Regions from separate parts of the Pontibacter sp. LHS2 genome, predicted to be linked through region 1. Evidence: riboswitches for the same ligand, from Rfam matches in the RefSeq annotation. Region 1 holds a riboswitch; the other holds the start of a gene.

Region 1 (5,827 bases):
TGATCTTTACCCCAAACGCAACTCCTAAAGACACTGCACCTGCGCTACCGAGTCTGGTGATGGCAGAGACTAATCCTGATGGCAGTTTCCGGTTTGTAGGACTTAACTTCGAAGACACACTTAAGGTGTTTATACAGGCAAGAACACTTAAGGGGAGCAATAATCTACTCATTCACCTGGACCAATTAACCAAGCCTTCACCGAACTTTCAGGCATTGGAAGGAGCAACTATCTCTCCCGAGCAGATTACAGACTACCGCAGGCGCATGAGCGACTGGGCAAAAGCAGACCGCCAGCACCGCCTCACAACAGGTGCCATTCAGCTGAAACAGGTAGATATAACGGCTAAAAAGCAAGACTTCAGCAACGATCACCGCATATATTTTAAGGAAAACGCTGATGCTCGTATTGAGTTGGATAAGTTCACCGTAGTTTACCCCCATGTGCTGCAGTACCTGGCAGGCCGGGTAGCAGGTGTGCAGGTAACAGGCTCCGGCTCCGAAACATCTGTAAGTATACGCGGTGGAGGGACACCTCTGTTTGTGCTGGATGGGATGCGTGTAGAACTCGAAACAGTTAACATGCTCGATCCCTCTGACATTGAGGCAATAGAAATACTGAAAGGCGCCAATGCAGCCATTTTTGGTGCTTCATCAGGCAGCGGTGTGATTGCCCTTTTTACTAAAAGAGGAAACCCCAACTACAATTATGCGAAGGAGAAATCACCCGGGACGATTACTTTCAAGCTAGCTGGTTACAACAGGCCCTCGGAGTTTTATTCGCCGCGCTATGATGCACCAGAGGATCGTCACAACTTACCTGACTACCGCAGCACTCTGCACTGGCAGCCGAACGTCACCACCGATACCAATGGCAAAGCGACTATTACGTTCTTCACATCGGATGTCATTACGGAGTTTGTGGCAGTGTGTGAAGGTATGGCCAGGCAAGGTATGGTGGGTACGACCACTTACCGTTTCGGCAGCGAGACACGCATACAACCCTAGCTTACTTCTTTCGACTGACCCATTTGTTGCCTTTCAGCCAAAATCGCCAGGGCAGCAGAGCGTCTTCACCGGCATAGTCTATCCCGATGCGGGGGCCGATGGCCATACCTTCGGCGGGCACGGCGATGCCTTTGTCTTCTATCCAGATGGTATCGCCGGTGAGTGGTGCGCCGTAGTGGCTGCGATCTATACCTAACGCAATGCTCATCACACCGGGTCCTGCTGTGAGATTGGGCTTCGGTGTAGCCATATTGCGACGCAGCAGCATTTCGGCTATACCTTCAGTCGGTTCGATGGCTCGCACCAGTACGGCATCGGCGCTCCCTTCCACATTCGTAATGATGTTGAACAGGTTGTACATGCCATACACCAGGTATACATAGGCTACACCACCTTCGTGGTACATGATCTCAGTGCGCTTCGTTCGGCGGTTCATGTGGGCATGGCAAGCCTTGTCGTTTGTGCCGGAATATGCCTCTGTTTCCACGATCATACCGCCAGTAAGGATGCCATCTTGCTTTGTGTAGAGGTATTTGCCCAGTAGGTCCTGTGCCACCTGCACGACATCTGGTCGGGTATAAAAGTCTTTGTTGAGTTTCACTGTTGAATCAAGAATGGTGAATAAATGATTAGTACGTCAGTTTTCATACGAACATGCACCAGATGTGAAGCAAATGGAGGCTGTGCCGTTTATGAATGTGCTCTTGAGCCTTTGAAGCTCATTTCATCGTCCTGCATCTATAATTAATCAGTACTCATATCACCCTACCCATCAATCATTCATCTTTATTCATTACCTTTGCCCTCAGATTGGTGGCTTTGTTGTATCTCATACAAAGCCTTAAAAGGGAAATAGGTGTGAAACCTATGCTGTTCCCGCAACTGTAATCTTCTTAAAAAGGGTAAGCCAAAACCACCGCCACTGTGCCGCACAACGCATGGGAAGGCTGGCTGACCTGAAGAGAGCCAGGAGACCTGCCAGTCCGACCAATATTGTCGTATGCTTTCGGGTAAAAAGCTGCACGGCCTTCGCTATACCTGCGCGCGCTGTTCCTGCCTATACCTGCCTGCATGCTTCGGGATTTAAGCAAGCGTATACGTGGCAAAGTTTCATTACCGTATTTTATCGTGCCTGGCTCTATTGCTAGGTATAGCACCGGCTGCCGTGGCGCAGCAGGACACGACGCTGTACCACTTGCGCACTGTCGAAATATTCGGCAAGCCTGCTGAGGTTTTTGCATCCGGCAGCCGCGTGAGCACACTCGACAGCAGCTTTATCCAGACCTATACCTCCGGCTCCATAGCTGATGCGCTGCAGGCCCGCACTCCTCTCTTCCTGAAAACGAACGGCCCAAGCGGTATTGCTACCCCTTCCTTCCGGGGAACCAGCGCGACCCATACCGCCGTACTCTGGAACGGACTCAACATCAGCCAGCCTGCACTTGGGCAAAGTGATCTGTCTCTGTTGCCTCTGAGCAGCATCGGAAGCATTGCGGTGCAGCATGGGGCGGCAGGCGCCACATATGGCAGCGGGGCCATCGGAGGGGCTGTGTTGCTCAATTCTCCAACCCAGCAAGCGCCGGGCTTCGGTGCGGATGTATTGCAGGAAGTTGGCAGTTTTGGCCGGTACTTCTCCAACGCCAGCGCCCATTACAGCGGACAGAAAATTTCAATCGGGGTAAGCGGCTATCATTTGGCAGCAGAGAACAATTTTTCTTTTAGGGATTATGGCCGCATCGGGGCGCCACCCCGTCGGCAGGACCAGGCCCAGGTGTCGCAGCACGGCTTTACGCAGGACCTCACCTGGAGGCTCTCCCCGACTACCCGACTGGCTCTGCATGGCTGGTATACCTATGCCAACCGTGAAGTACCCCCAGCCCTTGGCGCCGCCAATACCAACGCTGAGCAGCTCGATCGCAACCTGCGCCTGATGACGGAGCTTGCCCATAGCAGCAACTGGGGAGAGACTTCCGTGAAAGCTGCTGTCTTCAATGACTACCTCCTCTTCACGGACAACAGCAACCACTCCACTACCTACATTAATACCTACCAGTTGCAGGCTGAGCAGACCTATACCTATGCCCAACGGTGGAGCCTACGCGGCGGTCTTAACCTGCAGCATTTCACTGCCGATGTGCAGGGCTACGGTCGACAGGTAACAGAGGACCGCGCCTCCGCTTTCCTGCTCTTTCGCTACGACCCGAGCAAGCGACTTGACCTGAGCCTCAACATACGCCAGGCTTTTGTGAAAGGCTATAACCCAACACCGGCCCCTACCCTGGGTGCCAACTGGCTCATGCTACAACAAGACCAACACCGGCTATACCTCAAAGGCAATGTATCGGGCAGCTACCGGGTACCGACGCTAAACGAGCGTTTCTGGCAACCAGGCGGCAATCCGGATATCAAACCGGAACAAGGCTGGAGCTATGAAACCGGGCTACGCCACCTCTACACTTTCGGCCCAGTACAGCTTGAATCTGAAGTATCTGCCTACCGCATGCTGGTGGACAATTGGGTGCAGTGGATGCCTATGCCCGCTGGCTATTGGTCTCCCCGCAACTTACAGAAGGTTCGCTCACAAGGCATAGAGCTTAGCAGTCGTGCCAGCACCACACTCGGCGACTGGCAAGTGGCCGCTACGGGTGCCTATACCTATACCTCTTCAGAGCAGGTCAAGGCCTATGAAGGAAACCAGGAACTGAACCGGCAACTGGCGCACGTGCCGTTGCATAAAGTACAGTTAGGATCTGATATTACCTTCCGCTCCTGGTCGCTGTTTGGCAACCTGACGCATACCGGCCTCCGCTATACCGACAACAGCAACTCCGGTAGCCTACCCGGCTATACCTTGCTCAGCCTTGCAGTGCACAAGAAGATCAGCCTCGCCCAGTATCAATTTGTCGCCTCGGTGCGCAGCGATAATGTGACCGACCTCGAGTATACCGTGCTCGAAAATATGCCTATGCCGCCTCGCAGTCTGGCAGCCAGCTTACGCTTTCTTATACCTTAATTAAATATCCATACCTCATCAACATGAAAAACATTACCCGCTTCCGCAGCTACTTCCTGTCAGCTGCCTTTGCCTTTGGTGCAATCGCTATCACCTCTTGCGACAAAAATGACGATGGCCCCGCCGGTGAGTACGCCCGCAATGGTGTCCTTGTCGCCAATGAAGGTGCGTTTAATAAATCAACTGCTTCGGTTAGTTTCTATAGCCACGACAGCAAAACAGTGGAAAACGAATCTTTCAAGAAGGTGAATTCTCCGCTTGTGCTGGGTGATGTGCTGCAGCACATGGTTCAACAGGGCGACAGGCTATACCTGGTGATGAACAACAGCGGCAAGGTAGTGGTCACCAATGCCAATACCCTGAAAGCGGAAGGCGAGATCGCTGGCCTGGAGGCGCCACGTTACTTTGCGGCCCTGAACGATGACAAAGGTTACGTAACGGAGTGGCTTGGCTACGATCCGGCAACCTATGTGTATGGCAACGGACGCGTAGCCGTGGTAGACCTCAAGACGCTGACTGTTACAAAAACCATCACGGTGGGTGTGCAGCCAGAACAACTGGTATTGAAGGGCGGCAAACTCTACGTAGCCAACAGCGGTGGAAACACAGTAACCGTGATCAACACTGCGACCGATGCTGTAGAAACTTCCATAACAGTGAACGCCGGACCAAACAGCCTGGCCCTGGATCGTAACAATATGCTATGGGTGAGCAGCCGTGGCGTAAAAGCGTACGACCCGACTGATTGGTCAGTGAGCGAAGAGAACAGCACACCTGGCTCTTTGGCCAAAATCAATACGGGAAGCAATGCGGTGATGACGACACTTACCTTCACTAAAAATGCGCCATCACCAGGTAAGCTCACGCCAACTCCTAACGGCGACAAACTGTATTATGTGTTCAATAACAAGGTATGGGTACAGGATGTCAACGCTACGACTTTGGCTTCTCAACCCCTTATCGACCGTGGCAAGTATGTGCCTTATGGCTTCAACGGACTAGGTGTAGAACCTGCCAGTGGCACTATCTATGCCGGTAAAGCGACAGACTATACCTCCAATGGCTGGGTGGTACGCTACAATGCACAGAACGGCGCAGCCATAGACTCCTTCCGGGTAGGCATAGCCCCAAATGGCTTCGTATTCCGGTAATACATCCATTTATTAGAAAGCACAATGCCCGGCGCTCAGTTAGTGAGCGCCGGGCATTGTGCTTTTATACCTATACGGTATTACTGGTTAGGATCAGGCTTTAAATTTTTATCATAGCGTTTCTGGCGGTCTCCCTCCTGGTTGAAGGCGCTGTCACCGATAGCGGTGCCCTCACGGCCTTCGTAGATATTCTCGTAGTTTTGGGTTGTATCACCGTAAATTCCTGCTTGGCCCTTTTCTTCCGGACCTATTCGATCTTCTTCCTCCGGATACTCTATTTCGCTTCGCTCCACATTTGTCTCGCCGGGCTCAGTACCTGTGTTACAAGCTGCCATACCTACACCCATAACCAAAGCCAGTGCAGCAGCCGTTGTTTTTATTGATTTCATAGTTATTTCATTTTAGATTTTCAAAGTGCCATGCCGCATAAGAGTATAGCTCTTTAATGTACGACCGGCCTACAATTAGAGTTAAAAAAAGCTACGCACACCCTCCGTTTGACGTATGACATAAAGCACTAAAACATGAAAGCATCATGATCGAAAAAAATAAACCTGACCAGGAAAAGAGCACAAAGGAAATGTCTTCGGACGAGAATAAAGTAGAAGACCAGAAACAGACACCACCGCCTCAGGGCACGGGGGCAAGCAACCCAG
Region 2 (5,827 bases), on a different contig from region 1:
CTATACACGGGCAAGACACGGTGACGGTCACCAATGGCCGTTTTGATGTCGGCATTTTCTAAGCTCAGTACTTATTTGCCTTACTTTTATCTATTATCACGGAGCTCACTGCGTACATCAAGACAGTAACTACATATGAGAAATAAACTATACTTTCTGATATTTCTTGTCGGCCTGCTTTCCTGCTCCAAGGACAGTTTCTGTGATGAATCATTTTGTGTAAAGATAAACGGCAAAAAATGGTGGCCGAGTAGTGGCTTTAAGACGAACTCTCTATCATTTAATCTGACAGACAATGGAAGCAGATTCTGGTTTAGCGCTCAAAACGGTTCTACCTCTCTTTTGGTAAGTGTGAGAGATACGATAAGAGGAATCCAAGTAAGGGATTATGTACTTGGGGATCATTATAACGCTGGCTATTATTCTAAAGACTCGAACATACATTTCCGTACAGACATGGCCTATACTGGCACTCTATCCATTTCTTCAATAGACAGATATAAAAAAACGATCACTGGCTCCTTCAACTATAAAGCCTATAACTCCGCTACAGGAGAAGATGTTGATATCTCAAATGGGAGTTTTAATACGACGTATTATGAATTCTGACAGCGTCTTTAAAGATATCTCTACCCTCACAATGCAAAAGCCCCGGCTGTACTTACACCTGTCAGGGCTTTTGCTTATTTTTGTAATCTATACCTGCTAATACGACCAACAGACATTGACCAACTTCTTCCTTACCAAGATCGAATTCCTGAAAGGCGTGGGGCCGCAGCGAGCTGAGCTGATGCAGAAGGAGCTCAATATCTATACCTATGGTGACCTCATTCAGCACTACCCCTTCCGTTACCTCGACCGCACCCAGTTCTACAAGATAGCTGAGTTGGACGAGAGCATGCCTTATGTGCAGGTACGTGGGCGTGTGCGAGGCAAGGAGGTGATTGGCGAAGGCAGAAAGCAACGCCTGGCCGCTACACTGGTAGATGAAGACGGCAGTGAAATGGATCTGGTTTGGTTTAAGGGGGTGAAGTGGATGCAGAAAACGCTGAAAAACCACACCGACTACATTGTATTCGGAAAGCCGACTTCCTTCAACGGCAAGTTCAGCATGGCTCACCCTGAGTTGGAAGAGCTGGGCGAAGAAAAACAAACTACTTCTTTTCTGCAGCCCGTTTATCATACCACCGAAAAGTTAAAAGCCTTCCGAGTTGAGAGCAAGACCATCGCCCGTATGATGGAGCTTTTGCTGAAAGTAGCGGTGCCTAACATACACGAAACGCTGTCGCCGGAGCTGATAGACCATTACCGCCTGATGAGCAAGCGGGATGCGCTGATCAACATTCACTTTCCGCAGTCAGTCGAGAAGTATAATGCAGCCAAGTTCCGACTCAAATTTGAAGAGCTTTTTTACATACAGCTTCGCCTTTTGCGCCAAAAAACGGTACGCCGCGCCGACCTGGCCGGGCAGGTATTCAAACATGTGCCTACTGTAACAGAGTTCTACAAAAACCACATGACCTTCGACCTGACCAATGCACAGAAGCGGGTAATCAAGGAGATACACAAAGACCTGACAGCTGGCAAGCAAATGAACCGTCTGCTACAGGGCGATGTGGGTTCAGGCAAAACCATCGTTGCTTTTATCACCATGCTGATCGCGGCTGACAACGGGGCGCAGTCTGTACTGATGGCACCTACCGAGATCCTGGCTGACCAGCATTATACAGGCCTGAAGGAGTTTGCAGACCGCTTAGGTATAAACATCGGCAAACTCACCGGCTCCACTAAAACCAAAGACCGCAGGGTGCTGCACGAGCAGCTGCGCTCCGGCGACATGAAAATGATTGTGGGTACGCATGCCTTGCTGGAGGATGTAGTGCAGTTCCACAACTTGGGTCTCTGCATTGTGGACGAGCAGCACCGTTTCGGAGTAGAACAGCGCTCCAAGCTATGGCGCAAAAACCCACGTATTATTCCGCATGTGCTCGTGATGACAGCTACACCTATACCGCGTACCCTTGCTATGACGCTCTATGGTGACTTGGATGTGTCGGTAATCGATGAGATGCCAGCAGGCCGTAAAGAGATCGTAACGGTACATCGCTTCGACAGCCACCGTCTGCGGGTGTTCCAGTTTGTGCGCGACCAGATCAAGCTGGGCCGCCAGGTATACATCGTATACCCGCTTATTGAGGAATCGGAAGGGATGGACTACAAGGACCTGACGGATGGCTATGAGAGCATACGCCGGGCTTTCCCGGAGTACCAGGTGAGTATGGTGCATGGCAAGCTCAAGGCACAGGACAAAGACTATGAAATGCAGCGCTTCGTCCGCAACGAGACCCAGATCATGGTGGCTACTACCGTAATAGAAGTAGGTGTGAACGTACCTAATGCCTCTGTGATGATTATAGAAAGTGCCGAGCGCTTCGGTTTGTCGCAACTGCACCAGTTGCGCGGGCGTGTGGGGCGTGGCGCAGAGCAGAGCTATTGTATCCTGATGACCGGGTATAAGTTGAGCAAAGACAGCAAGACCCGCCTAGAGACGATGGTACGCACTAACAACGGCTTTGAGATAGCAGACATCGACCTGAAACTACGCGGACCAGGCGACCTGATGGGCACGCAGCAAAGCGGTGTGCTGGACCTATTGATCGCTGACCTGGCGAAGGATGCCCCTATTTTGCAGGAATCCAGGGCGGCGGCACAGCGTGTGCTGAATGATGACCCACAGTTAGAGCAGCCACAGAACCAGAACATCATGCGCCACATCAAATCACTGAGCGTAAATACCATTAACTGGAGTCGTATCAGTTAAAAATTTCTATCTTTACAGCGTTTGGAGGTACCTCAGCAGGTATAGCTGAGGTTTAAAAAGGAACCGTGTGAGAATCACGGGCTGACGCGCAACTGTAAATAACACGCAATTGCAGCCTATTAAAAGATCCATTGTCCCGCATAGGATGAGAAGGACGGCTGCGATGTTATAAGCCAGGAGACTTGCCCCAAATACCCTTACGCATGCTTTCGCGCCTAAAGTCTGTGGTCTGAGAAATAAACGTGTCCAGAAGCCTCTACAGCCTTCTGGTTTCGCGCCCTTCCCTTTCCGCTTTTTACAGCGCCTGTATGCATAGTTTAACAACAAGCCTATGCTGCAATTCACGTTTATTCTTTTTTATAGCGACTTCCATTGCAGCCCCGGCACCACAGCTGTTTTTCCTATCTTTAAAACTATACCTTCATGAACTTACAAGAACGCATTGCTCAATCAGAGACACGCATATTCAAAGCGGTATTCCCGAACACCACTAATCACTACGACACTCTCTTTGGCGGCACGGCCATGCAACTTATGGATGAAGTCGATTTTATTACGGCTACCCGCTTTTGTCGTAAACGTGTGGTTACGGTATCATCTGACAGAATAGATTTCACCCAGCCTATACCTGCAGGCACCATCATTGAACTGATCGGTCAGGTAAAGCGTGTCGGCAACACTAGTCTGAAGGTAGAAGTGGAGATTTATATTGAAGAGATGTACTCTGACGTGCGGCTAAAAGCTATCCATGGCAGTTTCACGTTTGTAGCCATTGATGATAAAAAGCAACCGGTACCGGTTTTAGAAAACGAAATCTAGCAGCAGGCCGGGCTATACCTGATTTCTTACTATTTGCGTTAAAAGGTTTTGCGCCCGTTGGTTCCACGAGAAACAATTTTCTCCTATATTCGAGCTGCTATATACTAGTAGAAAACCCTTTGTACAGTAAATATTATAAAAATCTATACCTTGAAAACGCTTCATTTTTTGCCGCTTTTATTGCTAGCAGTGCTACTGTCTGCCACTACAGTTGCCGCTCAGGGCAAGAAAGCCGCTATACCTTTCACTTATCTTCCTGACAACAGCGAAGACCAATACAACCAAAGCATCAGCAGCAAGACGCTTCCGTTGGGGGCCGACGGTTTTGTGATACTCAGCCGCAGCAAACCAACCGAATATGCCATAGAGCGCTATAATGCTACTCTTAAAAAGAGTTGGGCAGCGGCGATACCACTTGCAGCAGAAGAGACGGTTGAGGCTTTCACAAAGAACCAGGACGCCGTGTTATTGATCACCCACCGTACGAACGAGCAGGGCAACCAGGCACTGTATGCGCATCGGGTAGACTTGCGAAGCGGCCAGAAAGACAAGCCCGTGCTGTTACTTGAAGCACCGGCCAATGCCCGCAAAGCAGGTATAGCCACCTCTCCTGACGGCTCCAAACTGCTGGCTTACAGGTATAGCGTTACCAGCAACCAAGTGGTTGAAGGTATAAGCGGCAGCCTGTACGATGGCAAGCTTCAGAAAATAAAAGACACCAAGTATAACCTGGCCGACTTACGCGGCATTGTCTCAGCAGAGGTAATTTTGAATGATGCCGGCGACCAGTTTATCAGTCTGATCTCTGAAAACATGGATCGCCTCACCGTGCGCCAGTATACCTTGAAGTCGCCGGACGCCAAGGGCATGTCGGTGCTGGTTGGTGGTATGTTCGAAGGTAAGAAGGTATATATCATGGACAGCAAGTATGCTTTGCAACCCAATGGCAACTTGTATGGCGTTGTGCTCACGGCTGATGAAAAAAGTGGTGAGTACTTTAGTCTGAAAGCTGTCAAGTTTGATTTCGAAAACGAAGACATGGTATTTGCCGAGGAGTTCAGATTCACACCCGAATACCTGGCCAGTGTAAACAGCCTGGATAAAAGCGGTGCAACAAAAGCTAGCCGCCTCGAAGACATTTATCTGACCGACCTGATTCTGACACCTGAGGAAAAACTGATTGTGCTGGCAGAGAAAAAATACATGGAGGGAGGTGAAAACTCTCCTTACTATGCTAAAGAGATTCACCTGTTTGCATACGACCAGTACATGGGCACCGCCTGGAGTTCGGTACTGATGAAAAATCAGAAGGCTCCGTCAGATGAAGGTTTTACAGGTATTTCTTACCGCCATCACCTGTCAGGTAACACCCTGCACCTGCTCACACTCGAGGAACTGGGAGGAAAATACGACCTCTACCTGCGCCGCATTGATACAACTACTGGCAAAGCAGAGGCGCCTAAGGCGGCTGGACTGAATGTGGCGAACGATAAGAACATCGCCTATGCGAAAGACTTTACAGCCTGGCTCTCAGAGCGTGACCTGGTTACCGTGGTTCGACCGAGCAAAAAGGCAAATAGTCTGCAACTGCGTCGTTTACAGATTAAATAATTACGACATTCTTATACCCGATAAAATGCGTGACCATTCTCTGGTCGCGCTTTTTTGCTTTTTAAGCTTGCGGGTAAAAGAACTCAGCTGCACCAGCATGTGTACGAAACCGACATAGTCCACGATCTCTACGTACATTTTGAACTCCCTACGGGAGCCTTCCAGCACCCCAAGCTTGTCTACTTTGTAGGTATTCATGGCCGACCAGGGCATCCAACGTACCCGCTTGTTGCGCTTGATCATATAGCGGTTAATGGCGACTTCTAACTGGTAACGGGCTACTGGTTGCGCCAACACCCTTTCCAGATCACTCCGCCGCAGGAGCCGCTCTCCTGACAGCAGGATATCGCTTCGGTACCAACGCACAAACCAAGGTGACCTGATGCGACGCAGAATCAGCATGTCAACGCTTGCTGTGTCCTGAAAAGCAGTAATTGCTTTCTCAAGCTCAGTGCCGTTTAGCTCCTGCAGATCAGCATCCATCATCAAGATCAGTTCATGCTGTACAAACTGAAGGCCGTACTGCACAGCAGCAGCTTTGCCGCGATTCTGACTAAGGCGAATTACCTCCACATT

Evidence for each region. Region 1 has a riboswitch for cobalamin ahead of AC5FX6_RS16565 (TonB-dependent receptor plug domain-containing protein). Riboswitches for the same ligand answer to the same signal wherever they lie in the genome.
Region 2: another riboswitch for cobalamin. It lies ahead of AC5FX6_RS20440 (acyl-CoA thioesterase); the one in region 1 lies ahead of AC5FX6_RS16565 (TonB-dependent receptor plug domain-containing protein).

What each region holds. Positions count from the first base shown of each region.
Region 1 is NZ_JBZYWG010000003.1:731,031-736,857, forward strand. It holds gene AC5FX6_RS16555 (TonB-dependent receptor plug domain-containing protein) at 1-1,007, shown strand, start outside; gene AC5FX6_RS16560 (DNA-3-methyladenine glycosylase) at 1,009-1,608, opposite strand; cobalamin riboswitch at 1,802-2,004, shown strand; gene AC5FX6_RS16565 (TonB-dependent receptor plug domain-containing protein) at 2,107-4,020, shown strand; gene AC5FX6_RS16570 (DUF5074 domain-containing protein) at 4,044-5,171, shown strand; gene AC5FX6_RS16575 (hypothetical protein) at 5,252-5,560, opposite strand; gene AC5FX6_RS16580 (hypothetical protein) at 5,707-5,827, shown strand, end outside.
Region 2 is NZ_JBZYWG010000005.1:54,896-60,722, forward strand. It holds gene AC5FX6_RS20425 (Riean_0653 family protein) at 1-62, shown strand, start outside; gene AC5FX6_RS20430 (DUF6252 domain-containing protein) at 136-609, shown strand; gene recG (ATP-dependent DNA helicase RecG) at 725-2,821, shown strand; cobalamin riboswitch at 2,830-3,025, shown strand; gene AC5FX6_RS20440 (acyl-CoA thioesterase) at 3,245-3,640, shown strand; gene AC5FX6_RS20445 (hypothetical protein) at 3,791-5,251, shown strand; gene AC5FX6_RS20450 (glycosyltransferase family 2 protein) at 5,252-5,827, opposite strand, start outside.